2 regions of the Halomonas sp. YLB-10 genome follow, and region 2 is predicted to be linked to the other one. Evidence: predicted binding sites of a transcription regulator. Region 2 holds the regulator's gene; the other holds the start of a gene.
What was found. Region 2 encodes FNR, which switches genes on or off when oxygen is low (the NO sensors DNR and NnrR bind a similar motif). Its sites were predicted from a motif close to TTGATNTANATCAA; they were not measured.
Positions count from the first base shown of each region.

Region 1: a site for FNR is predicted at 2,046-2,059, ahead of hemN (oxygen-independent coproporphyrinogen III oxidase). Genes of this name have one in related genera too.

Region 1 is NZ_RRCU01000011.1:2,881-14,145, forward strand. It holds gene EBB56_RS20415 (NosR/NirI family protein) at 1-1,382, opposite strand, end outside; gene EBB56_RS20420 (cytochrome c) at 1,438-1,755, opposite strand; gene hemN (oxygen-independent coproporphyrinogen III oxidase) at 2,154-3,539, shown strand; gene EBB56_RS20430 (adenosylcobalamin-dependent ribonucleoside-diphosphate reductase) at 3,774-5,885, shown strand; gene EBB56_RS20435 (hypothetical protein) at 5,967-6,743, shown strand; gene EBB56_RS20440 (hypothetical protein) at 6,896-7,807, opposite strand; gene EBB56_RS20445 (hypothetical protein) at 7,804-7,992, opposite strand; gene EBB56_RS20450 (SCP2 domain-containing protein) at 8,228-8,788, shown strand; gene EBB56_RS20455 (U32 family peptidase) at 8,889-9,806, opposite strand; gene EBB56_RS20460 (peptidase U32 family protein) at 9,818-10,813, opposite strand; gene EBB56_RS20465 (CoA-acylating methylmalonate-semialdehyde dehydrogenase) at 11,184-11,265, opposite strand, start outside.
Region 2 is NZ_RRCU01000001.1:837,071-848,335, forward strand. It holds gene ccoG (cytochrome c oxidase accessory protein CcoG) at 1-718, shown strand, start outside; gene EBB56_RS03490 (FixH family protein) at 718-1,242, shown strand; gene EBB56_RS03495 (heavy metal translocating P-type ATPase) at 1,242-3,716, shown strand; gene ccoS (cbb3-type cytochrome oxidase assembly protein CcoS) at 3,713-3,943, shown strand; gene EBB56_RS03505 (sulfite exporter TauE/SafE family protein) at 3,940-4,626, shown strand; gene fnr (fumarate/nitrate reduction transcriptional regulator Fnr) at 4,781-5,521, shown strand; gene ttcA (tRNA 2-thiocytidine(32) synthetase TtcA) at 5,682-6,641, opposite strand; gene EBB56_RS03520 (hypothetical protein) at 7,022-7,261, opposite strand; gene EBB56_RS03525 (3'-5' exonuclease) at 7,334-8,026, opposite strand; gene EBB56_RS03530 (DUF294 nucleotidyltransferase-like domain-containing protein) at 8,023-9,846, opposite strand; gene EBB56_RS03535 (sodium:solute symporter family protein) at 9,949-11,265, opposite strand, start outside.

The DNA of each region.
Region 1 (11,265 bases), on a different contig from region 2:
ATATAGACCAGGGTGTAGAGCAGGAAGGCCTTGCGCAGCGGGCGCAGCAGGCGCGGACGACGCGCCAGGGCGTCCTGGAACGCCAGGATCAGTGACAGCGTCACCAGTCCAGCACCAAGCCCGATCAGCTCTAGCCGACTCTGCTGCCACATCTCGAGCCACAGCGGGGCGGGCTCCACCGGCTCGGGACGCTCGATAAAGGCCTCGGGCAGCGCCTGGTCGAGATGAAAGCGGGTGAACTCCTGGGTCAGCGGCCCCGAGGCCCGGCGCACCAGCAGGTTTAGCCGCCAGGGCGTGCCCGGGTCGAAGTGGGCGTCCTCGTGGATCACGAAGATGTCGCGTTCGCTGAGTGCGGGGGCTCCGTCGATGGCCAGGCGCGGCAGGCGGCGCTGGTCGCTGTCGTGGAAGCTGATCGAGGCGTTGCCCTGGACCAGCTCGATACGATCGAAGATGCCGCCGCGCACGTAGCCCGACCCCTTGTAGGAAAAGCTGCCGTCGGCGAGCAGGGCAACGGCGTGTTCGCCGGGGGCGAGGCTCGCCATCAACTGGTCGTAGCCGCGCTCGCCGAGCAGATTGCGGCCAACGCTCGGCGCATTGAGGTAGCCCAGGTAAAGATCGATGAAGGTGGCGTCGCGGGGCGAACGCTGGCCGCTCAGGTAGTGCTCCGCAGGGGTGCCGACGAAGGCGTCATCGACCTCTCCCTGGCGCAGGGTCAGGTGGCCCAGTGCCCCCTGGTCGAGCAGGCCCTGCCAGTCGGCGGGCGCGTAGATCTCGTCGCGCACGCGGGCGATTGGCGCTGCCGCGGGGTCCTCGATCAGCCCCAGGGCGGCGGCGACCAGGCGTCCTGCCCGCATGATGGTGTCGTTGACCACGATGACGGTCACGGTGGCGCCGGAGATGGCATCGACGTCCTCTCCCACCTCCAGGCGCGACGTCACCGAGGTACCCAGGTGCTGGCCGGCGAAGTCGTCCAGGCGCTCTGACGGGATACCGACCAGCATGATCGGCTCGGAATGATTGAGTACCTTGGCCAGGCGCAGGCTGGCGGAAGGATCGATGGCGATCAGCAGGTTGACCGGCTTGCCCGAGTAGGCGGGGATCGGCGCGACCTCGGCGCTCTCGAAGGCGTAGCCGACCAGTTCGTCGCCACGGTAGAGCGCATTGACCGGCCACGGCAGGTCGGTCACCGGCTCGACCCTGTCGGTGCCGGGAAAGGCCTGCTGAAACAGCGCGAGGTCACCCTTGGCGCTGCCAAGGTCACCGGGATACTGATCGAATTCCAGCGCCAGGGCGGGCAGGCTCAAGCACATCGCCAACAGCACGACAAGCAGGCGCAGGGGAGAAGACCAGTGGCGGGGAAAATGGCGGGGGGCTTGGGTCATGGCATGACCTCGAGGCGCAAAGCGCCCCGAGGACGCTTCGCGCACCAGGGTGGGATCAGGGCGTCAGCGACGAGAAGTAGGCGGCGATGTCGGCGATATCCTGATCCGACAGGGCCGCCGCCTGGGGCGCCATGATGGCGGACATGCCACCACCGCGCTGACCCTCGCGGTAGGCCTTGAGCGCGCTTTCCAGGTACGGAGCGTTCTGACCCGCCAGGTTGGGATAGATCGGTCCGGTGGCCTTGCCGTCAGTGCCATGGCAGGCGGCGCAGGCGCCGATCTTGGTTTCACCGGCGGCGGCGTCGCCGGCGGCCTGGGCGTTGAGACTGAACAGACAGGCGGCGCCAAGCGCGGCCAGGGGGATCCATTTCATGATGAGCGCTCCTCGGTCTTGGGGCGTGATACCTGACGCAAGCGGCGTGCGGCTTGGGTCAGGCATCACGGTTTGTGCGGGATGTCCCTTGGGACTCTCGAGTATTGGAGCGCTCAGCGACAATACCCTATGACGTTGGTCAACTTTAGGCGGGGAGAGGTACGTCTTCCGTACTATGCTTGATCGGGATCACTGGGATGGCAGGGGCATCATTGCGGTTGGCTCGCGTTTGCACTACCTCGGGCGAGAACACGCCACAGGGGCAAGCGCCGTGATGCCGCTGCCGTGATTTGATGCAGATCATGTCTGGCTTCGTCTTGCCGGGACGGGCGGATTCGACGTGCGACAATGCCGACAGATGCCGCCGTCGGGCGGTCGTGTCACGAGGGGCCTTGTCGATGTCATCCGATGTTTTGCCGTTTCAGCGTGCGCTGGTCGAGAAGTACGACCGTCCAGGGCCGCGCTACACCTCCTATCCCACCGCGCCGCACTTCCACGACGGTTTCGGTGTCGCCGACTATCGCCAGGCGGTCGAGCGCAGCCAGCAGGGGGAGCCGAAGCCGCTGTCGGTCTACGTCCATGTGCCCTTCTGCGAAAGCCTCTGCTACTACTGTGCCTGCTCCAAGATCATTACCCACAATCGCGAGCGTGCCGCTGAGTACCTGGCGCTGCTCAAGCGCGAGATCGCCCTGCAGGCGGCGCTGTTCGACGAGACCCGGGAGCTCAACCAGCTGCACCTGGGTGGGGGCACCCCGACCTTTCTGTCCAATGACCAGCTCAAGGGGCTGATCGACGCCCTGGCGCGCCACTTCCGGTTCGCCCCGGAGCAGCGCCGGGAATTCTCGCTGGAGGTGGATCCGCGTACGGTGACCCCCGCCCAGATCCATGAACTGCGCGAGATGGGCTTCAATCGTCTGAGCTTCGGCGTCCAGGACTTCGATCCGCTGGTGCAGAAGGCGGTCAACCGCGTGCAGAGCGAGGCCCAGGTGGCAGCCCTGGTGGACGCCGCCCGGGACGCCGGCTTCGCCTCGGTGTCGGTGGACCTGATCTATGGGCTGCCGCTGCAGACCCGCGACAGCTTCGACGCCACCCTGGCCAAGGTGGTGGCGCTGAGACCCGACCGCATCGCCGCCTACAGCTACGCCCACCTGCCGTCGCTGTTCAAGGCCCAGCGGCTGATCCGCGACGAGGACATGCCGCCGCCCGGGCGCAAGCTCGAGTTGCTCGAGCTGACCATCGAGCGGCTGACCCAGGCGGGCTACGTCTATATCGGCATGGACCACTTCGCCCTGCCCGAGGACGAACTCAGCAGAGCCCGTCACGACGGTACCCTGCAGCGCAATTTCCAGGGCTACTCGACCCACGCTCAGTGCGACATGATCGGGCTCGGGGTCACCTCCATCGGCAAGGTCGGCGACGCCTACAGCCAGAACGTCAAGACCACCGCCGAGCACGCCGAGCACCTCGAGGCCGGGCGGCTGCCGGTGTTGCGGGGCTATCGGTTGAGCGACGAAGACCAGCTGCGTGCCGAACTGATCACCTCGCTGATGTGTCACGGCGAGGTGCGCTTCGCCGAGTTCGAAGCCCGTCACGCTATCGACTTTCGCACGCATTTCGCCAGCGCCCTCGACCAGCTCGACGAGATGCAGGCCGACGGCTTGATCGAGATCAAGCAGCAAGCGCTCAGGGTACTGCCGGCAGGACGCCTGATGATGCGCAACGTGGCCATGGCCTTCGATGCCTACCTGGTCCCCGGCAGCGGGCGCTTCTCGCGCACCGTCTAGCCGGCTCTATCGCGGCTGCCCCGGGGCGAGACGCCCGGGGTAGGCCGCGCTACCTTTCATGCGCCAAAGCCGAATTAACGATCGGGTCTTCCATGGCCCGATTTTTCGTTTATATTGTGCCGCCGGTCGAAAATTTTACTATATCTGGTAGGGTGCCCGAGCTTATCCGGAGCGCGCATCCGCCCCTTTACGACCCCGTTTATTTGCCGGTAACTTCATCGGAGACAAGCTTTCATGACCACATCCGCCAAGGCCGCCGCCCTGTCGCAGGAGGTTCCCATGCAGGGCCCCTCGTATGACATCTGGGACGCCAAGTATCGCTTGAAGGACCGCCACGGCCAGCCCGTCGACGCCGACCTTCAGGCCACCTGGGACCGCGTGGCCAAGGCGCTGGCCGCCGTCGAGGGCGACGCCGCCGACAAGTGGCTGCCGAAGTTTCGCTGGGCGCTGGAAAACGGCGCCGTGCCGGCAGGCCGGATCACCTCCAACGCCGGAGCCGAGGGCTACAAGCCCGCGGTCAGCCTGATCAACTGCACGGTATCGCGGACCATTCGCGACTCCATGCACGACATCCTCGACAGCGTGGTGGATGCGGGCATGACCCTCAAGGCCGGCTGCGGCATCGGCTACGAGTTCTCCACCCTGCGCCACAAGGGCGCCTTCGTGTTCGGCGCCGGTGCCGGCACCAACGGCCCCCTGGCGTTCATGGATATCTACGACAAGATGTGCTTTACGGTGGCCTCCGCCGGCGGCCGTCGTGGCGCCCAGATGGGCACCTTCGACGTCGGTCATCCCGACGTGCGCGACTTTATCGAGGCCAAGCGCGAGGCCGGTCGCCTGCGCCAGTTCAACCTGAGCCTGCTGATCACCGACGAGTTCATGGAAGCGGTGAAGCAGGACGCCGACTGGCCGCTGGCCTTCCCGCTGCACGAGGGCGAGAAGGGCGACGTCGATGACAGCGAGCTGATCTACCGCGACTGGCCGGTGATCGAGGACGGCTACACCCAGGACGCCGAAGGTCGCGTGGCCTGCCGCGTGGTCGAGGTGATCAAGGCCCGCGAGCTGTGGGACACCATCATGCGTTCCACCTACGACTACGCCGAACCCGGGTTCATCCTGATCGACCAGGTCAATCGCATGAACAACAACTGGTTCTGCGAAGAGATCCGCGCCACCAACCCCTGCGGCGAGCAGCCGCTGCCGCCGGAGGGCGCCTGCCTGCTGGGGTCGGTCAACCTGACCCGCTTCGTGATCGATCCGTTCGGCGACAAGCCGCGCTTCGACTGGGACAAGTACCGTGAGGTGGTGGCGATCTTCACCCGCATGCTCGACAACGTGGTCGAGATCAGCGGCCTGCCGCTGTCCGGCCAGCGCCGCGAGATCGAGGCCAAGCGCCGCCACGGCATGGGCTTCCTCGGCCTCGGCTCGACCATGACCATGCTCAAGATGCCCTATGGCTCGGCCGAGTCGCTGGGCTTCACCGAGGAGGTCAGCCGAGTGCTGGCCGTGGAGGGCTGGAAGCAGGCGCTGGAGCTGTCCCGCGAGAAGGGCATGGCCCCGATCCTCGAGCAGGAGTTCGAGCTGACGCCGAAGATGCTTCGCGAGCGTCCCGAGCTCGGCCGCGACGGCTATGAGGTCGGCGACAAGGTGCCCGGGCGCATCCTGCACGCGCGCTACAGCCGCTATATGCAGAAGATCGCCGAGGTCGAGCCGCAGCTGGTGGCGGAGCTGGCAGAGCACGGCGCGCGCTTCACCCACCACTCGTCGATCGCCCCCACCGGGACGATCAGCCTGTCGCTGGGCAACAACGCCTCCAATGGTATCGAGCCGTCGTTCTCCCATCGCTACTTCCGTAACGTGATCCAGGCCGGCAAGAAGACCAAGGAGCAGGTCGAGGTGGTGTCCTTCGAGCTTGCCGCTTACCGTCACTTCATGCACGCCGACGCGGTGGAAAGCGACCTGCCCGAGTACTTCATCACCGCCGACGCGGTGACCCCCAAGCAGCACGTGGCGGTGCAGGCCGCGGCCCAGGCCTGGGTCGACTCGGCGATCTCCAAGACCGTCAACGTGCCCACCGACTTTGCCTTCGAGGCGTTCAAGGACCTGTACCTGGACGCCTACCAGAGCCGCCTCAAGGGCTGCACTACCTTCCGCTTCAACCCGGAGGCCTTCCAGGGCGTGCTGGTGCGCGAGGATGACCTCAAGAACACCACCTATATCTTCGAGCTGGAGAACGGCGAGACCCTCGAACTCAAGGGCGACGAGACGGTGATCTACGACGGCGAGGAACACAACGCCGCCAACCTCTACGACGGCTTGAAGGAGGGGACCTATGGCAAGTGGTAATCGGACCAGCGGCGAGCCGCAACATCATGCCTGGGTCGTGAGCGTGTCACGCCCGCATCATCTTTCTGGAGGAGCCCGCTGATGGCTGTCGAAATCAATTCCAAGATCGTGGGCTACCGCGTCAAGAGCGAGGAGGCCGCCCCCGCGCCGGCCCCGCTGCCCGAGGAAAACCCGCTGACCATGCGCATCCCCTCGCGCCCCGAGGGAACGCTGGAGGCAGTATCCGAGAAGATCTCCTACGTCGGCGCCGAAGGCCGCAAGAAGGTCTACCTGCTGGTGTCCTTCATGCCGGTGGAAGGCGTGCTCAACGGCCAGCGGGTGATTATCGAGCGCCCGGTGGAGTTCTTCTTCCCCTCCGGCCAGCTGTCCAGCGAACACCAGTGGATCACCGCCACCATGCGCAGCCTGTCGCTGGCCGCCCGCGGCGGCTACGTCACCCAGGCGGTGGCGGATCTGCGCAAGGTGGCCTGGGACAAGGGCCTGGTGCGCTGCGGCATGAACCGCTGGAACAAGCCGATGTTCCACGACTCCGAGGTCGCCGCCATCGCCTGGTCGATCCAGCAGATCCTCTATCGTCGCGGCTTCCTCGACATCGACGGCAACCAGATTCCGGTGGAGGAGCTGGTCAGCCGCTACGCCCGGCGCCAGGCCTCCGGCCACGGCTGGTACCCCGCCGAGGTCGAGGACGAGACCCCGAGCGGCGCGGTCGAGCCGCTGGATGGCAAGCCTGCCGAGTCCGCCGCCGAAGGCGCCAGCCCCGCCGTGGTCGGCAACTGCCCCGAGTGTCGCGGCGAGCTGATCATGATGGACGGCTGCCCCACCTGCTACGCCGGCTGCGGCTGGTCGAAGTGTGGCTAGTCGACGTTTGGTTGGAAAGCACGACTAGAATACGTGGCTAGAAAGCACGGCTGGCGCGCGAACAACCCAGCGTCACAACGATGGGCCCTTCGGGGCCCATCGTTGTGTCTGGAGGGGTGGTTTTCGTTCAGCCAGCGTCGTGACAGCAGGCGCTATGACGCCCCAGGCGGCTGAGCCTGGCCGGAGCGGGTGGTGTTGTAGACGGGGTGGCCGCAGGGGCAGTGGTGGTTGATGAACCGGCTGCGGAAAAAACGGATGTCGAACTCCCGGACGTAGCTGGTCTTGTGGGCGGCCAGCACGATGTCAAAGGCGTAGTCGCGGTGGGCCTCGCCCCGACTCTGGGCGTCCAGGTAGGGCGTGTAGTCGGTGGTGATATGCAACTGGAGATGGGCTTCGCACAGATGCCCGGTGAAGTAGGGCAACACACGTATCTGGCTTTCCTCCTTGGGCGCCGAGGGTTCGGGCATGCCAGTCACGTTGCCGATGATCACCTTGCGAGAATCCAGCACGAACATGCAGAGGCCGCTGCCGGTGCCAAGCAGGCTGCCAAGGTAGAGGGTTTCGGCATGGTCACCCTCTATCAGCTTGCGCATGGCGTGGACGGTGAAGCGATAGCTCTGCCAGTGGCACCACTGTGCTGCTCGTTGCAGTCGGTGATAGACACTAGCCCCGACGCTGCGACGCGCAAACCCGGCCAGGCGCTGGCGCAGACGGGATTGGCCCAGATAGAAGGCATAGTACCAGGCCACCAGTTTCGTAAACGCCAGGCAGATGATCGCAATAGTGAGGGTAACCAGCGACGTCTGAAGGAAGGGCTCGCCGAAGGGCTCGCCTTGGGTGTCTGGGTAGGCGTAAGGAGAAGCGGAGGGGGCAGAGAAAGCGTGCAGGAGGTAAAGCACAGCGAAGACCGGGAGGGCGGCCCCAAAGCCGGCGATGGCGCTGCGCAAGGTCAGCTGTTGTCCGTTGGCACGAATGACGTAGCGTCGCCAGGAAGGGATCGAATGGCATAGCAGAAAGCCGGCCACCAGCAGGACGAAAGGTGGCAGCAGCTTGATGCCGCTCATTCCGGCTTGCTGTCCCTGCGATCGAGGCTGCGGCGAAGGGCTCTGACGTTGCTCTTGACCTTGCGCGACCGCACCAGCTCGGCGCTGTCCACGGAGACGGCGCCGCGATGCGATATCTTCATGCTACGCAGGTGGCCACCCTCTTTGGCCTTGAGGTAGCCTTCGAAGCTGGTTTCGATGGACATCGTTGCTCCTTTTCCGCTTGTGAACTCAATGCTCTGCGGAACCTGGGTGAAGCCAAGGGGCCGAACCCGATGATGTCAGCAGTGTAGCAGAGTTCCCATTTCGACCCCGGCATTCGGCTGTGTCAGAGCGTTCAACGAGCGCTACACCAGAGGGCTTGATGGGCGTCATGAACCGAGGGCGACGGTATCGCTAGCATGACCCGGCGGCGTCGTGCCGCTTGACCAGGAACCCGTCATGTCGCTGTCGCCGCTCGGCTCGCTGTCGTTGCCTTCTCTTGCCCTTCCTGCCCTGCCCACCCTTCCTTCGTTGCCGTCGTCGTTGACGTCTGGCGCCTTGACCCGGGTGCCCCATCGTCTGCATCTGTCACTGATGCGCCGTCTCGGCCCGCTGCCCCTGCCGCTGTTGCGCACGAGTCTCGAGCCCTGGCTCAACCGCACCCTGGCCGAGCCACTGGCCGACGGTGAGTTCGACGTGCTTGAAGGGCGCCGGGTGTGTCTGTCCATCGATGATCTGGCGCTGGCGGTCACCCTGACCCTCACGCACGGTCGCCTGCAGGTCACCGACGCGCCCTGGGAGGTGAAGGTGGCGGGGGGCTGGCGCGAGTTCGCCTGCCTGGCCAGCCGCGAGGAAGACCCGGACAGCCTGTTCTTCCAGCGCCGGCTGTGCCTGGAGGGCGATACCGAACTGGGGCTGACGGTGAAGAACCTGCTGGATGGGCAGGAAATGGAACTGCTGCATCCCTACCTGCTCGAGGCGCTGGGCCAGCTGCAGCGCTGGCTGCCTCGCCAGGCCTAGGCGCCTGGTTACCGCCTGCTGGCTGGCGGGTTGAGCCATCTAGCGATGGAGGCCGGCGAACCGGCCTCCTGAGTGAGGTGGTGTGAGAGGGAAGGGGCTTTCAGTCTTCCAGTACCGGCGCCAGATCCATCCCCGCCTGGCCGTGCCAATAGCCATTGCACAGCTCGGCGTCCACCAGCGCCAGCGGCGAGGGCGCCGAGTAGCGTCCTTGGCGGGCCAGGTCGAAGTCCGCCACCACCTCATCCATCCCCTCTGAACGCGGACTTAGCCGGGCCGTGGTGACGCCCATTGTGGCCATCTCGGCAAGCTCGTGGCGCAGGTCCTGACAGGCCCCGGACAGGGTCTGGATACCGTTCAGGGTGAACAGTCGACGGCTGTCGTCCTGGGTGGTCAGCGACAGCCCTTCCGGATAGTCCTGGCAGACGAACTGGCAGCGATCCTTGGGGTGCTGATGGTGACGCGCGGTAAAGCAGCGCGACGACCAGGCCAGCGGCAGGTGGCCGTAGGCCAGCACCTCGCAGTCCAGCGCCAGCCCCGCCTCGCGGGCGTCAGACAGCAGCCGGGCCAGGTCGGCGCCGGGCAACTCCACCGGGGCGACGAAGCGGAACATGCCGGCGCGCTTGAGGATCTCCAGGGTCGGCACATTGTAGAGGTTGAGCGCCGGGCCGCCGACGAAGGGCAGGCCCGCCTCGGACAGCCGGTGCACCGCGCTCATGTCGTTGGCCTCGACCAGGAAGTCGCCGTTGTCGCACAGCCTGGTCAGGTCGCGCAGGTCGGCGTTGGACTCGATCAGGGTCTGCGAGCCGAGGATCACCTGCTTGCCGGCGGCGGCGAGCTGGTGGCCGATCTCCAGCCAGTCGGCGAGCTTCATGTCGCGCCGCCGGGAGCACACGGTTTCGCCCAGGGTGACGCTGGTCAGCGGCCAGTGGCAGGCCTGTTCATAAAAGGCGAAGTAGCGCTCGCGGGTCCAGTAGAAGGACACCGGGCCAAGGCTCAATTCCAGTGAAGCAGCGGTCATCTCGCCTCCTGTCATTTCCAGTCGCGCTCGTAGGCGCCGAGAGTATGGGTGGAGCCTTCGGCCAGCGGCGCCAGGGCGGCGCTCCAGTCGGCCTGGGGGCGATAGTCGTCGCCGGCCCGGTCCAGATGGTCCAGCGCCTGGCGCCACACGCGGGTGACGCTGGCCACATAGGCCGGACTGCGCTGACGACCCTCGATCTTGATCGCCTTGATGCCCAGCGCCGCCAGCTGGGGCAGCAGGTCCAGGGTGCTGAGGCTGGTCGGCGCCTCGATGGCGTGGCCGACGTCGCCCTCGACGTTGAAGCGTCCCTTGCACAGGGTCGGGTAGCCGGCCTGTTCGTCGGCGCGGTAGCGATCGATCAAGACGCCGTTCAGGCGCGATTCGCGTCCGCTGGCGGTCTCTTCCCAGCGCACGTGGGCCGCCGGCGAGCACACGCCGTGGGTGTTGGGTGATTCGCCGGTCAGGTAGGACGACAGATAGCAGCGGCCCTCGGCCATGATGCACAGGCTGCCGAAGGCGAACACCTCGAGCTCCACCGGGCTGTGGCGGGCCAGGTCGCGCACCTGGTGGATCGACAGCACCCTGGGCAGCACCGCGCGACGGATGCCGAACTCGCGGTGGTAGAAGGCCAGCGCCTCATGGCTGGTGGCGGAGCCCTGCACCGACAGGTGGCGGGGGGTGTCCGGGTGGCGCTCGGCGGCGTAGGCCAAAAGGCCCGGGTCGGCCAGGATCAGGGCGTCGACCTGAAGCGAAGCCGCCTGGTCCACCGCCGCGCGCCACTGGGCCAGGCTCGACTGCTGCGGGTAGGTATTGATCGCGCAGAACACCCGGCAGCCCCGGGCGTGGGCGTAGTCGATACCCTCGCGGGCGCGCTTGTCGGTGAAGTTCAGCCCGGCGAACTGGCGGGCGTTGGTGGCATTCTGAAAGCCGAAGTAGACCGCGTTGGCGCCCTCGTCCACGGCGCGCTTCAAAGCGGGCAGGCTACCCGCGGGACAGACCAGTTCCATGTCGATCTCCGAGCGAAGAGAGGCGCCATGCTAGCCCCGCCCGGACACCGCCGGCTTGATGCGTATCAGTGTCCGCCAATGAAGTGGGGGATGGAGCGAAGGGATGACGCGCTGCACCGGGGCCGGGTGTGGACAACCTGGCGATGGTGGGAATCCGACTTGCGGGTCAGGCGTGCAGATAAAGGTGGCGATGAGCTTGTGAGTCGTTCTGTGGATAACCCTGTGTGGCACCTTGTGAAAAGCGGTGGGCAGGCGGTGCAGGGGCTGTGGGCAGCGGTGTATAAGTCGCCTGTCAGTGGTGGATCAGCGGCTCGCTCGCTGTGGTAAACGAAAACGGGCCCCGCAGGGCCCGTGGCATTCTTGCCGGAGCCTACTGACCGCCGGAGGGGAAGTGGAACTCCGCCTGGGTGGTCTCGAAGGGCGAGGGCCAGCGCTGTGACACCGCCTTGCGA
Region 2 (11,265 bases):
GTCGGTGATGTTCGATCGCGACACCCTGATCGTGTCCTACGACTACCACCGCGGGGAGCCTCGCGGCCCGCGCAAGCGCAACGCCGACCCGGCAGAGCAGGGCCTTGGCCACTGCATCGACTGCGACCTCTGTGTTCAGGTCTGCCCGACCGGCATCGATATCCGCGACGGTCTGCAGTACCAGTGCATCACCTGCGCCGCCTGCATCGACGCCTGCGACAGCGTAATGGACAAGATGGGCTACCCCCGTGGCCTGGTGCGTTACACCACCGAGCACGCCCTCGACGGCAACAAGACCCACCTGTTGAGGCCTCGACTGATCGGCTACCTGGTCGCCCTGGTGGTGATGATCGGCTTGTTCGTCTGGACCATCGCCGACCGCACACCGCTGGATGTGGATGTGGAGCGCGATCGCGCTCGGCTCTACCAGACACTGACCGATGGACGCATCGCCAACTCCTACGCCATGACCGTGCGTAACCTCGACAACCGCCCTCATCGCTACGTGATCGAGGTAGCCGGCATCGAGGGTCTCGAGAGCGACACCACCGCCATCGAGGTTCCCGCCAACCAGTCCCGCCAACTGGTGATGACCTTGAGCGTGAATCCTGATCAGATGGAACAACGTAGTGCCGATATCAGCGTTCGCGTCCTCGCCGAGGACGATCCGTCCGTGGCCATCGAACGTGAAAGCCGATTTATAGGAGTTACCCCCTGATGTCCCTGTCCGATCCCCAGGTGCCGCCCTGGTACAAGCAGTTCTGGCCCTGGTTCCTGATCGCCCTGCTGCTGTCGTCGGTCACCTTCAGCATGGTCTACCTGGCCTTCTCGATCCGCTACTTCGACGGTTCGGTGCCGGACGATTACTACAAGGAAGGTCTGGCCATCAACGTCCAGCTCGAAAAGCAGCAACGTGCCGAGGCGCTGGGGCTGGCGGCCGAGCTGCGCATCGACGCCACCACCGGCGACGTGGTGGTAACACTCGATGGCGACGAACGCCCAGAGCGGCTGGATCTGGCGCTGAAGTTCCCCACCGATGGCGCCCGCGACCGGGCACTGGTGCTGACCCACACCCGTGAAGGCCACTATGTCGGCACCCTCGAGCGCAATCTGCGCTATCGCTGGTACCTTCAGCTGCAGCCCCACGCAGAAGGCGCGTCGGGACAGCAGCCTGAATGGCGCCTGACCGGCGAGGCAGAGTTCCCGCGGGAGACCTCCGTGCGCCTGACACCGGGACTCTGATGGCGGCCTCGTGCTACCACTGTGGCGCCCCGGTGGAGGCCACAGCATCCTGGTCGATCACCCTGGATGGCCAGCGCCATCCGCTGTGCTGCCCGGGCTGCGAGGCGGTGGCCCAGGCCATCGTCGGCGGCGGCCTGGACAGCTACTATCGCTTTCGCACCGCCCTGCCGGAGCGCCCATCGCCGACACCCGCCGACGAGGCCCGCTATCAGGTATTCGACGATCCGGGCCTGCAGGATCGTTTCGTGCGTCAGGATGGCGACACCAAGGTAGCGACCCTGGCGGTGGATGGCATCACCTGCGCCGCCTGCGCCTGGCTGATCGAACACCGCCTGAATGCCCTCGACGGCCTGGAGAGCTGCGCTGTCAATCTTTCCCAGCATCGCCTTCAGGTGCGCTGGGATCCCGAACGCCTGTCGCTGTCGCGCCTGCTGGCCGAGATGGCCGCCATTGGCTATCCCTCCCAGCCCTACGAGCCGGACCAGGCCCAGCAGCGGCTCAAGCAACAGTCGCGCCAGATGATAAGGCGCCTGATCGTGGCGGCAGTCGGCATGATGCAGGTGCTGATGTTTTCCATCCCGCACTACGTCGACGGCGGTGATCTCAGCACCGAGTTCGAGCGTCTGTTTGCCTGGCTATCGCTGGCGCTGACCACTCCGGTGGTACTGTACTCGGCCCAACCCTTCTTCGTCGGCGCCCTGCGCAATCTGCGAACCCGCGTGCTGGGCATGGATGTGCCGGTGGCGCTGGCCATCGGTGGTGCCTTCGTCGCCAGCACCTGGTCGGTCGTGAGCGACTCCGGGGACCGCTACTTCGACTCGGTCAGCATGTTCACCTTCTTCCTGCTGTTCGGACGCTACCTGGAGTCTCGCGCCCGTACCCACTACGGCCGCAGCGGCAATGCCCTGGCCAGCGCGCTGCCGAGTGCCGCGGTGCGCCTCGACGAGCAGGGCGATGAACGCGTCATCCCCGCCAGTCAGCTGGTCCCGGGGGACCGGGTTCGGGTCAGCCCCGGCGCCCAGATTCCTGCAGATGGCACCCTTACCTCGGGCCTGGCCCAGATCGACGAGTCGCTGCTGACCGGCGAATCGCTGCCCTGCCTGCGTCGCCAGGGAGATACCGTGCACGCAGGTACCCTGTGCATGGACAGCCCGATCGAAGTGATGGTCACCCGCGTCGGCGACGATACCCGCGCCGCCGGCATTCTCGATCTCACCGACCGTGCCTTCGCCCATCGTCCACGTATCGCCCGCCTGGCCGAGCAGGTGGCCCATCGCTTCGTGTTGAACCTGCTGGTCATCACCGCCCTGGTGGCGCTGGTCTGGAGCCTGATCGACCCTAGCCGCAGCCTGTGGATCACCCTGTCGGTACTGGTGGTGACCTGCCCCTGCGCCCTGGCGCTGGCGACCCCCACCGCCCTGACCGTGGCCCACGGCCGGCTGAGACGTGCCGGGGTACTGGTGACCCGAGCCGATGCGCTGGAGACCCTGGCCGGCCTCGATCGCGTCGTCTTCGACAAGACCGGCACCCTGACCCGGGGGCGTATGCAACTCGCCGAACACCGGCCGCTGAGCGACGACGAAGGAAGCGCCAACAATGGCGAGATGGACGCTGCCGCCAAGCGCCGGCATCTGGCACTGGCGGCGGCACTGGAGACCGGCTCGGAGCACCCCATCGCCCGTGCCTTCGCTGCCTGGCGCGACGCCAGCTGCCAGGCCAGCGAACTGCGCAATCACCCGGGTCAGGGCGTGGAAGGCGTGATCGACGGCCGGCGCTGGCGACTGGGCCAGCCGCGTTTTGCCTGCCTGGGCCAACCCGTTACTGAGCTCCCTGGCGCAGGGCTTTGGCTGCTGCTGGCCTGCGAAGGCAAGCCCCAGGCCTGGTTCAAGCTCGACGATCAGCCCCGTGACGACGCCGCCGAGACCCTCGCCGCCCTCGCCCAGCGGGGGCTTGCCATCGAGATCCTGTCGGGCGACCGCGCAGTCAACGTCGGCCAGCTGGCCCGCACGCTGGGCGTCGATCAGTGGCGTGGCGAGGCCACCCCCGAGGACAAGCTCGGGCACTTGAAGGCGCGACAGGCACAGGGTGAAAAGGTGGCCATGGTCGGTGATGGCATCAATGACGTGCCGGTACTGGCCGGCGCCGACCTTGCCATCGCCATGGCCGGGGCCAGCGACCTCACCCGCACCCGCGCCGATCTGGTATTGCTGGGCGAACCGCTCACGGGTATCGTCGAAGCCATCGAGGTGGCCCGCCAGACCCGTCGCATCATTCGCCAGAATCTGTCCTGGTCGGTGCTCTACAATGTCGTGGCGCTGCCCGCAGCGGCGCTGGGCTTCGTGCCCCCATGGCTTGCCGCCATCGGCATGTCACTCAGCTCGTTGCTGGTCATCGGCAATGCCCTGCGTCTGCGGCGCGGACGCACCAGGCCGACCGCGACACCTTCACCCGTCACCGCAAGCCCCGGCCCATGAGCATCCTTTACCTGTTGATACCCTTGTCGTTGATCCTGCTGGGCCTGGCGGTCTGGGCCTTCTTCTGGGCGGTGCGCAACGACCAGTTCGAGGACCTCGAAGGCCCCGCCTATCGCATCCTGTTCGAGGATGAGGACGACACTCGCAGTGCCGATGACGGCGCTTCCTCGTCCGAAACGCCTGCGCAGACATCCGATCGTGATCCATCGTCCAGAGGGCCTGAGTGAATCCTACCGGCCTCGAGCTGCCTCCCATGATGGCGGCCTTCGTGTTTGGCCTGCTCGGCGGTGCACACTGTATTGGCATGTGCGGCGGTATCATGAGCGCCCTGACCTTTGCCATCCCACCCAGCATGCGTCAACCTTGGCGGGTGAGCACACTTGTGCTCGGCTACAATGTAGGTCGTATCACCAGCTACTGTGTGGCGGGCGCTCTGGTTGCCGCCCTGGGTTCGGTGATCGGCCTTTCGCCGACCCTGCGTGGCCTGATGCAGATCGTCGCCAGCCTGATGTTGATCCTGATGGCGCTTTACATTGCCGATCTATGGAAAGGCCTGCGTCACGTCGAGGCACTGGGACGTCACCTCTGGAGGTACCTGGAACCCGCAGGCAGACGCCTGTTGCCGGTGGTGCGTCTGCCCCAGGCGGTGGCGCTGGGCGCCATCTGGGGCTGGCTGCCCTGTGGCCTGGTGTACTCGATGCTGGCCTGGAGCCTGGCACGGGCCGAGCCCCTCGAGGGCGCACTGCTGATGGCGAGCTTCGGTCTTGGTACGCTTCCGGCGCTGGTGGTGACGGGCCTCGCCGCAAGACAAATGCAGGCCCTGCTGGCGCATCGGGCAACACGCCTTGTCGCCGCTGGCATGATCATCGCCTTTGCCGTCTGGCAACTTTGGACTGGGCTGCACCAATGACGCATCCTACCTCTAAGTTATTAATCCTAAAGAGGTAGACGCCACTTTTAGCTGATCTGAGGGTGTAGAATAGTGCCATCAACGTGCTGTACGGGCGACGTCTGTTCTCCCCATGGCCCAGTCAATATCGATCCCAGATCCACAGGAGCTGCGAATGAGTCCTACGGCCCAAGATCGGCGGCGTCCCATGCTGCATGAGACTCGCTGTGAGTCCTGCAGCCTGAGTTCCTTGTGCCTTCCGCTGTCGCTGGAGACCGCCGACCTCGAGCGCTTCGATTCCATCATCCGTCGTCACCCGCCGATCAAGAAAGGCACACGATTGGTCGAGCAGGGAGATCGCTTCACCAGCGTCTTCGCGGTCCGATCGGGGAGTCTCAAGCAGATCACCACCGAAGGCAGCGGCGAAGCTCAGTTGACCAACTTCTTCCTGCCCAGTGAACTGGTTGGCCTGGATGGCATCGACGACGGCCGCTATCCCGGCAGCGTGGTGGCGCTGGAGACCACCACGGTGTGCGAGATTCCCTTCGACCGCCTCGATGCGCTGACCCAGACCCTACCGGAGCTGCGTGCCCAGCTGTTTCGCACCCTGAGCAAGGAGCTGCGAGAGGACCGCCGGATGATGCAGCTGCTGTCACGCAAGACCGCCGATCAGCGCCTGGCCTGCTTCTTCCTCGGCCTGTCGGACCGCTTCCGCCGCCGCGGCTATTCACCGTTCAGCTTCCGCCTGTCCATGTCCCGCGCCGACATCGGCAATCACCTGGGGCTGGCGGTGGAAACGGTCAGCCGTATCCTCGGGCGTTTCCAGCAGCAGGATCTGGTGGCGGTATCGGGACGTGAGGTCAATATCCTCGACCTGACCGCGCTGTCGACCCTGGCCGACACCGAAGTTACCTGAGCGGGCCTGGCGGCAGTGTGCCGGGCTTGGCCAGCAGCGCCCGGTACCCAGGATCTGGAAAGCAAAGCGTAATAGATGGCGTGTGACAAGAAAGAGGCCGCATCCGGAGATGCGGCCTCTTTTGCTGTCATGGCGTCATGCACATTCGCTGTTGGCGAGATCAGCCGGCATCCACCACGTCGATGCGCCGGGCCTGGCGTTCGGCCTGTACGGCCTCCAGCCCCTCGAAGTCGAACAGTTGCCGATCCGCCAGCTGCGACGGCGCCACATTGGTCACCGCCTTGAACATGCTCTCGAGGCGCCCGGGATGCTTGACCTCCCACTCGGCCAGCATCTCCTTGACCACCTGGCGCTGCAGGTTGGGCTGGGAACCACACAGGTTGCACGGGATGATCGGGAACTCCATCGCCTCGCTGTAGGCCTGGATATCGGCCTCGCGGCAGTACGCCAGCGGGCGGATGACGATGTTCTTGCCGTCGTCGGAGAGCAGCTTGGGCGGCATCGCCTTGAGGCTGCCACCGAAGAACATGTTCAGAAACAGCGTCTCGAGAATGTCCTCGCGGTGGTGGCCCAGGGCGATCTTGGTCGCCCCGATCTCCTCGGCGAAGCCATAGAGAGAGCCGCGCCGCAGGCGTGAGCAGAGCGCGCAGGTGGTCTTGCCCTCCGGCGTCTTCTCCTTCACCACCGAATAGGTGTCGCGCTCGAGGATGTGGTAGTCCACGCCGATACTGTCCAGATAGTTCGGCAGCACATGCTCCGGAAAGCCCGGCTGCTTCTGATCCAGATTCACCGCCACCAGCGAGAAGTTGACCGGCGCGTTGCGCTGAAGGCTGCGCAGGATCTCGAGCATGGTGTAGCTGTCCTTGCCACCAGACAGACACACCATGATCTTGTCGCCTTCCTGGATCATGCCGTAGTCAATGATGGCGTTGCCGGCCTGGCGGCGCAGGCGCTTCTGCAGCTTGTTGAACTCACGCCGTGCCTTGGCCTGAACTTGGGCTTCCGTCTGATCGCCATCCGCAGCAGGGTCGGCCGGGCTGACACCGGCATCGATCGAGAGATGGTCATCCTCGGGGGTACGGGGATCGAACAGGGTGGCGGAGGCGGACTGTGGCGACATGGGAGCGGGACATCACGGCTGAAAATGAAAGAGGCGCCAGTCTACCATCCGGACGCTTTAGTGGCGAAGAGGTCAGCGACCGCTTACCCCGGCGAGGACAATACGGGAGAGGCTTTTCGTCGGCAGCACATCGGAAACCGCCAAGGACGACACCGCCGTAGTGGCGCCCTTGCGCGTCGTGGCCTGGTCTGGTCTGGTCTGGCAAGTCGAAGAACGCAAGTGCCTGTCAGCCAGGCCCTAGGCGCTGTCCGAAAAGTCGACGAGCGAAGGTTAGACAAGGCAAAAATCGGTGAGAAAGCGCAGTTTACGGGGTGTAAATGAGCATTTTGATCCGATTTTTAACGCCGTATTACCGAGCGCAGGCACTTTTCAGACAAGCCCTAGACGACGTTCAGCGCCAGCAGATAGCGCACCACCACGCCCAGCAACAGCAGCAGGATGCCGGCACGTTGCCAGCCAAACTCGCGCACGGTCAGGGTCAGGCGCTTCTCCCAGAACTTGACCATGCCCCACAGGTCCCGGGTACGGCGATAGTACTGGAGGTAGGCCACCAGCACCGAGACCAGGCCCAGCGCCAGCAGCGTGGGCTCGAGAAGGGTCAACATGGCGTGCAGACTCATGACAGGATCTCCTTGCAGGTGAATGGTTGCCGGTGCGGGCGGCACCGGGTCAGCGCGGATGGCGGCAACGGGTCAGCGCGATGGCGCCGTGAGTGCCCCGCTCTCCAGGCGCAGATGCATCAGCGCCGTGGTGACGGCGTCGCCCAGGGCCGTATGGCGTCCCATGATCGGGACTCCCAGTCGCTCTGCCAATTGTTCAAAGGTCGGCTGCACCTCGATTTCCGGGTGACTTCGGCGCAGCCGCTTGCGGTACTGCTGGGCCACGTCGATGGTGGCGTTGGGCAGCGAGAAGCCGAACTCCGCCTTCAGGTAGCGATCCAGCATGGCCAGGTCGAAGTCGATACACCAGCCGACCAATGGGCGATTGCCGATAAATTCCAGCAGCGTCGTCAAGGCCTCGCGCACCTCGAGGCCGCCTTCCAGGTCGACCCCTCGCAGGCGATGGATGCAGATGGAGTCTCCACTCAGGCTGGCAGGAGGCGCGAGCCGCAGGTCCAGCGACTCGCTGGTCAAGACGCGATCGTCACGAATGCGTACCGCAGCGATGGACACCAGCTCCGCATGACGGGTATCCAGACCGGTGGTTTCGCAGTCCAGGGACACCAGCTCATCGCCGGTATAGGGATTGAACAGCCAGGCGAAATCGCCATCGGCCTGCCGACGCCTGTCGGCCACACGCCTGATCGCTCTCAGCATCGGGTACTCTCCCAAGCGAAACCATTGACGCCAAGGCAGCTTGCCCTGGGGGGCTGCCTCGACACTCATGCATACTCCAGGTGATAGCGGTGGGACAGGCTGGCCTTGAACTCCTTGACCAGATGCAGCGCCTCGCGCAGCAGGTCCCGCTCCAGCGAATTGAGCGACTGAACCACCACTCTGTCCGGGGCGTCCGTAGCCCGGGCATCGTCGCGCCGGTAGGCCAGCTGCGCCCGAAGCCGCAGCTCACAGAACAGCGACAACGCCTCGCCGAGATCCTCCGCCACCACCCGCTCGATGCGCCCGAGTGACGCCAGCGCCGCCAGCCGGTCGTGGGTCGAGGTCTCGCGCAGCCCGCACTCCAGTGCCATGGTGCGAACACCATGGACGATAGGAAAGATGCCACCCTTCTTGATGTCGACGCCGTGCTCGGGCTTCTTCAGCGTTCCAAACAGGGTCAAGGGCGTCGAGAACCGCAACACCCCCCTCGCCAGATGGGTCAGCAACAGTTCATTGCCCCGTGTTTCTTCGATCAGCACGTCGTGGAGTCGGTCCACCAGGGCAAAGTCACCGGCCACCCCCGAGGCGTCGGCAAGCACCGCCAGACGCATCAGGCTTTCTCCGTCGGGTTCGCTGACCCAGCGACGGATGCGCGCGCGCCATTGCGCAAGGGTGCCGACCCACTGGGGGTTGGAGACCATGATGTTGCCCGGGCAGCGCGGATAGCCCAGATCGTCGAGCACGCTGGTGAACCGCGCGGTATCTGCGCTGAGCTCGTCCCACTGCTGGTCATCGGCCAGGATCAGCGCATTGTCCTGGTCGGTCTTCAGGATCTGCTCGCCGCGCCCTTCGCTGCCGAGCACCAGCAGACAGGCGCGCTCGCGCTGAGGGGCCGGCATCGAGAAGTGCCAGGCCTTGCTGATGATGCGCCCATTGAGCGCCGACAGCATGCCCATGGCGAAGCGCATGCGTACCCCCTGGGCCATCAGCGCCTCGACCAGCTCCGGCGCACGCTGACTTGCTTCGCTGAGCGAGGCCAGGGTCGTCGCCTGCTCGACCTGCAGGCTGACCACGTAGCTGCGGCTGGAAAAGAAGCTGAGCACATCGGTCAGCTCCACGACACCGATCAGCCGCTGGCCCTGAAGCACCACCACCCTGGCCACCTTGTGGCGGGTCATCTCGATCAGTGCCTCGAACAGGTACTGGCTTTCGTCCACCGTCACCAGCGACAGATGAGCGATGCCACCGACCTCGGCATTACCGTCGCACCCCTCCAGCACCAGGGCCTCGAGCAGGTCGGTCTTGGTCAGCATGCCAGGACCATCGGGCGTCTCGACCAGCAGGCTGTCGGCGCCCTTGTCCTTGAGGGTCAGCACGGCGTCGCGAATGCATGTCGTCGAGCCGACCTTGAGCGGTTCACGCATGCACTCGTTCACCCGGGCGAGCATGAATCCGGCCAGGGTGACCCCGCCCTCGGCGCGACGTTCGGCCAGCAAGCGCGTCTTGCTGATCAGGCGCTGGTGAAAGTAGTCCGAGAAGGCGGCGTTGTTCTCGCACAGCGACAGAAACAAGGTGTGCGGCATCAGATAACACAGGCTTTCTTCTTCGGCGACGAAGCGGTAACGGCTCTGGCCGTTGATCACGCTGATGGCACCGAACAGATCGCCCCCGGTGTAGTGGCCGATGCGCCCCCCGGCGGGGCCCTCGGCCGGGTCCAGTTCGGCGACTTCGCCCTTGTGGATCACAAAGACGAACTCGCCGGACTGCCCTGCATCGAGGATCACGTCATCCCGCCCGTAGTAGGCGATATCCAGCCCGCCCAGGACCCGCTCGCGCTCGGCCTCGTCGAGCAATGAAAACGGTGGATGAGTGAAGTCGATGTCGATCATGTCTGCTCCATGACCGACCCCGGCGAGGCCGGGGTCGGGGAGTGTTGTCGTCTGGCAGGGGGCGACGGATGGTGGGCCGACGCCCCTGCCTGATGGCCCGCTCTAGTGAGCGTGGGCCTCACCCGCGCCTCTCGGCACACGCACGTTCTCCACCAGTTCCTGGATGTGCTCCGGCGGTGCCGCGGTTGCCCGCGAGACCACGAAGGCCACAACGAAGTGGAGGATCATGCCGAGGGTACCGATACCCTCCGGCGAGATGCCGAACCACCAGATCGAAGGATCGGTGTTGATGAACTTGGTGTAGACGATGTAGATGAAGGTGAAGCTCAGACCCAGCACCATGCCGACGATGGCCCCTTCGCGGTTCATGCGCTTGTCGAAGATGCCAAGCAGGATCGCCGGGAAGAAGGACGAGGCAGCAAGACCGAAGGCAAAGGCCACCACCTGGGCCACGAAGCCCGGCGGGTTGATGCCGAAGTAGCCGGCTACCACCACCGCCACCGCAGCAGCACTACGCGCCGCCAGCAGCTCCCCCTTCTCGCTGAGGTTGGGATTGATCTGCTTCTTGATCAGGTCATGGGACACAGCCGCCGAGATCACCAGCAACAGACCGGCTGCGGTGGACAGCGCCGCGGCCACGCCACCGGCGGCCATCAAGGCGATCACCCAGGCCGGCAGGCCGCCGATCTCGGGGTTGGCCAGCACGATGATGTCGCGGTCGATATAGACCTCGTTGGGGCTGTCGGTAGGCGTATTGGTCACCACCCGCTGCCCGTGCTCGCCAGGAGTTTCCTCTTCCAGCGGGCCGCTTTCGAAAGTCGGCTTGCCCTCGAACGGTGCGCCCGGCCCCATCTGCACACGACCGTCGTCGTTCTTGTCGAGCCAGCCGATCAGGCCCACGCCTTCCCAGCTCTTGAACCAGGCCGGTGCCTCTTCGTAGCTGGTCTCGTGTACCGTCTCGATGATGTTGGTGCGGGCGAACACGCCGACCGCCGGAGCGGTGGTGTAGAGCAGTGCGATGAACACCAGCGCCCAGCCGGCGCTGACCCGGGCGTCACGCACCCGAGGCACGGTGAAGAAGCGCACGATGACGTGGGGCAGACCCGCGGTACCGCACATCAGGGCGGCGGTGATGAAGAACACGTTGATCATCGGCTGGCTGCCGTCGGTGTAGGGCGTGATGCCCAGATCCGTCAGCAGACCGTCGAGACGATCGAGAATGTACTGGCCGCTGTCGTTGCCGGCGGCATCGACGAAGGTGGCACCGAGCCCGGTCTGCGGCAGCACGTGGCCGGTCATCATGATCGACAGGAACACCGCCGGCACGATGAAGGCGGTGATCAGCACGCAGTACTGGGCCACCTGGGTGTAGGTGATGCCCTTCATGCCACCGAGCACCGCGTAGAAGAACACGATGAC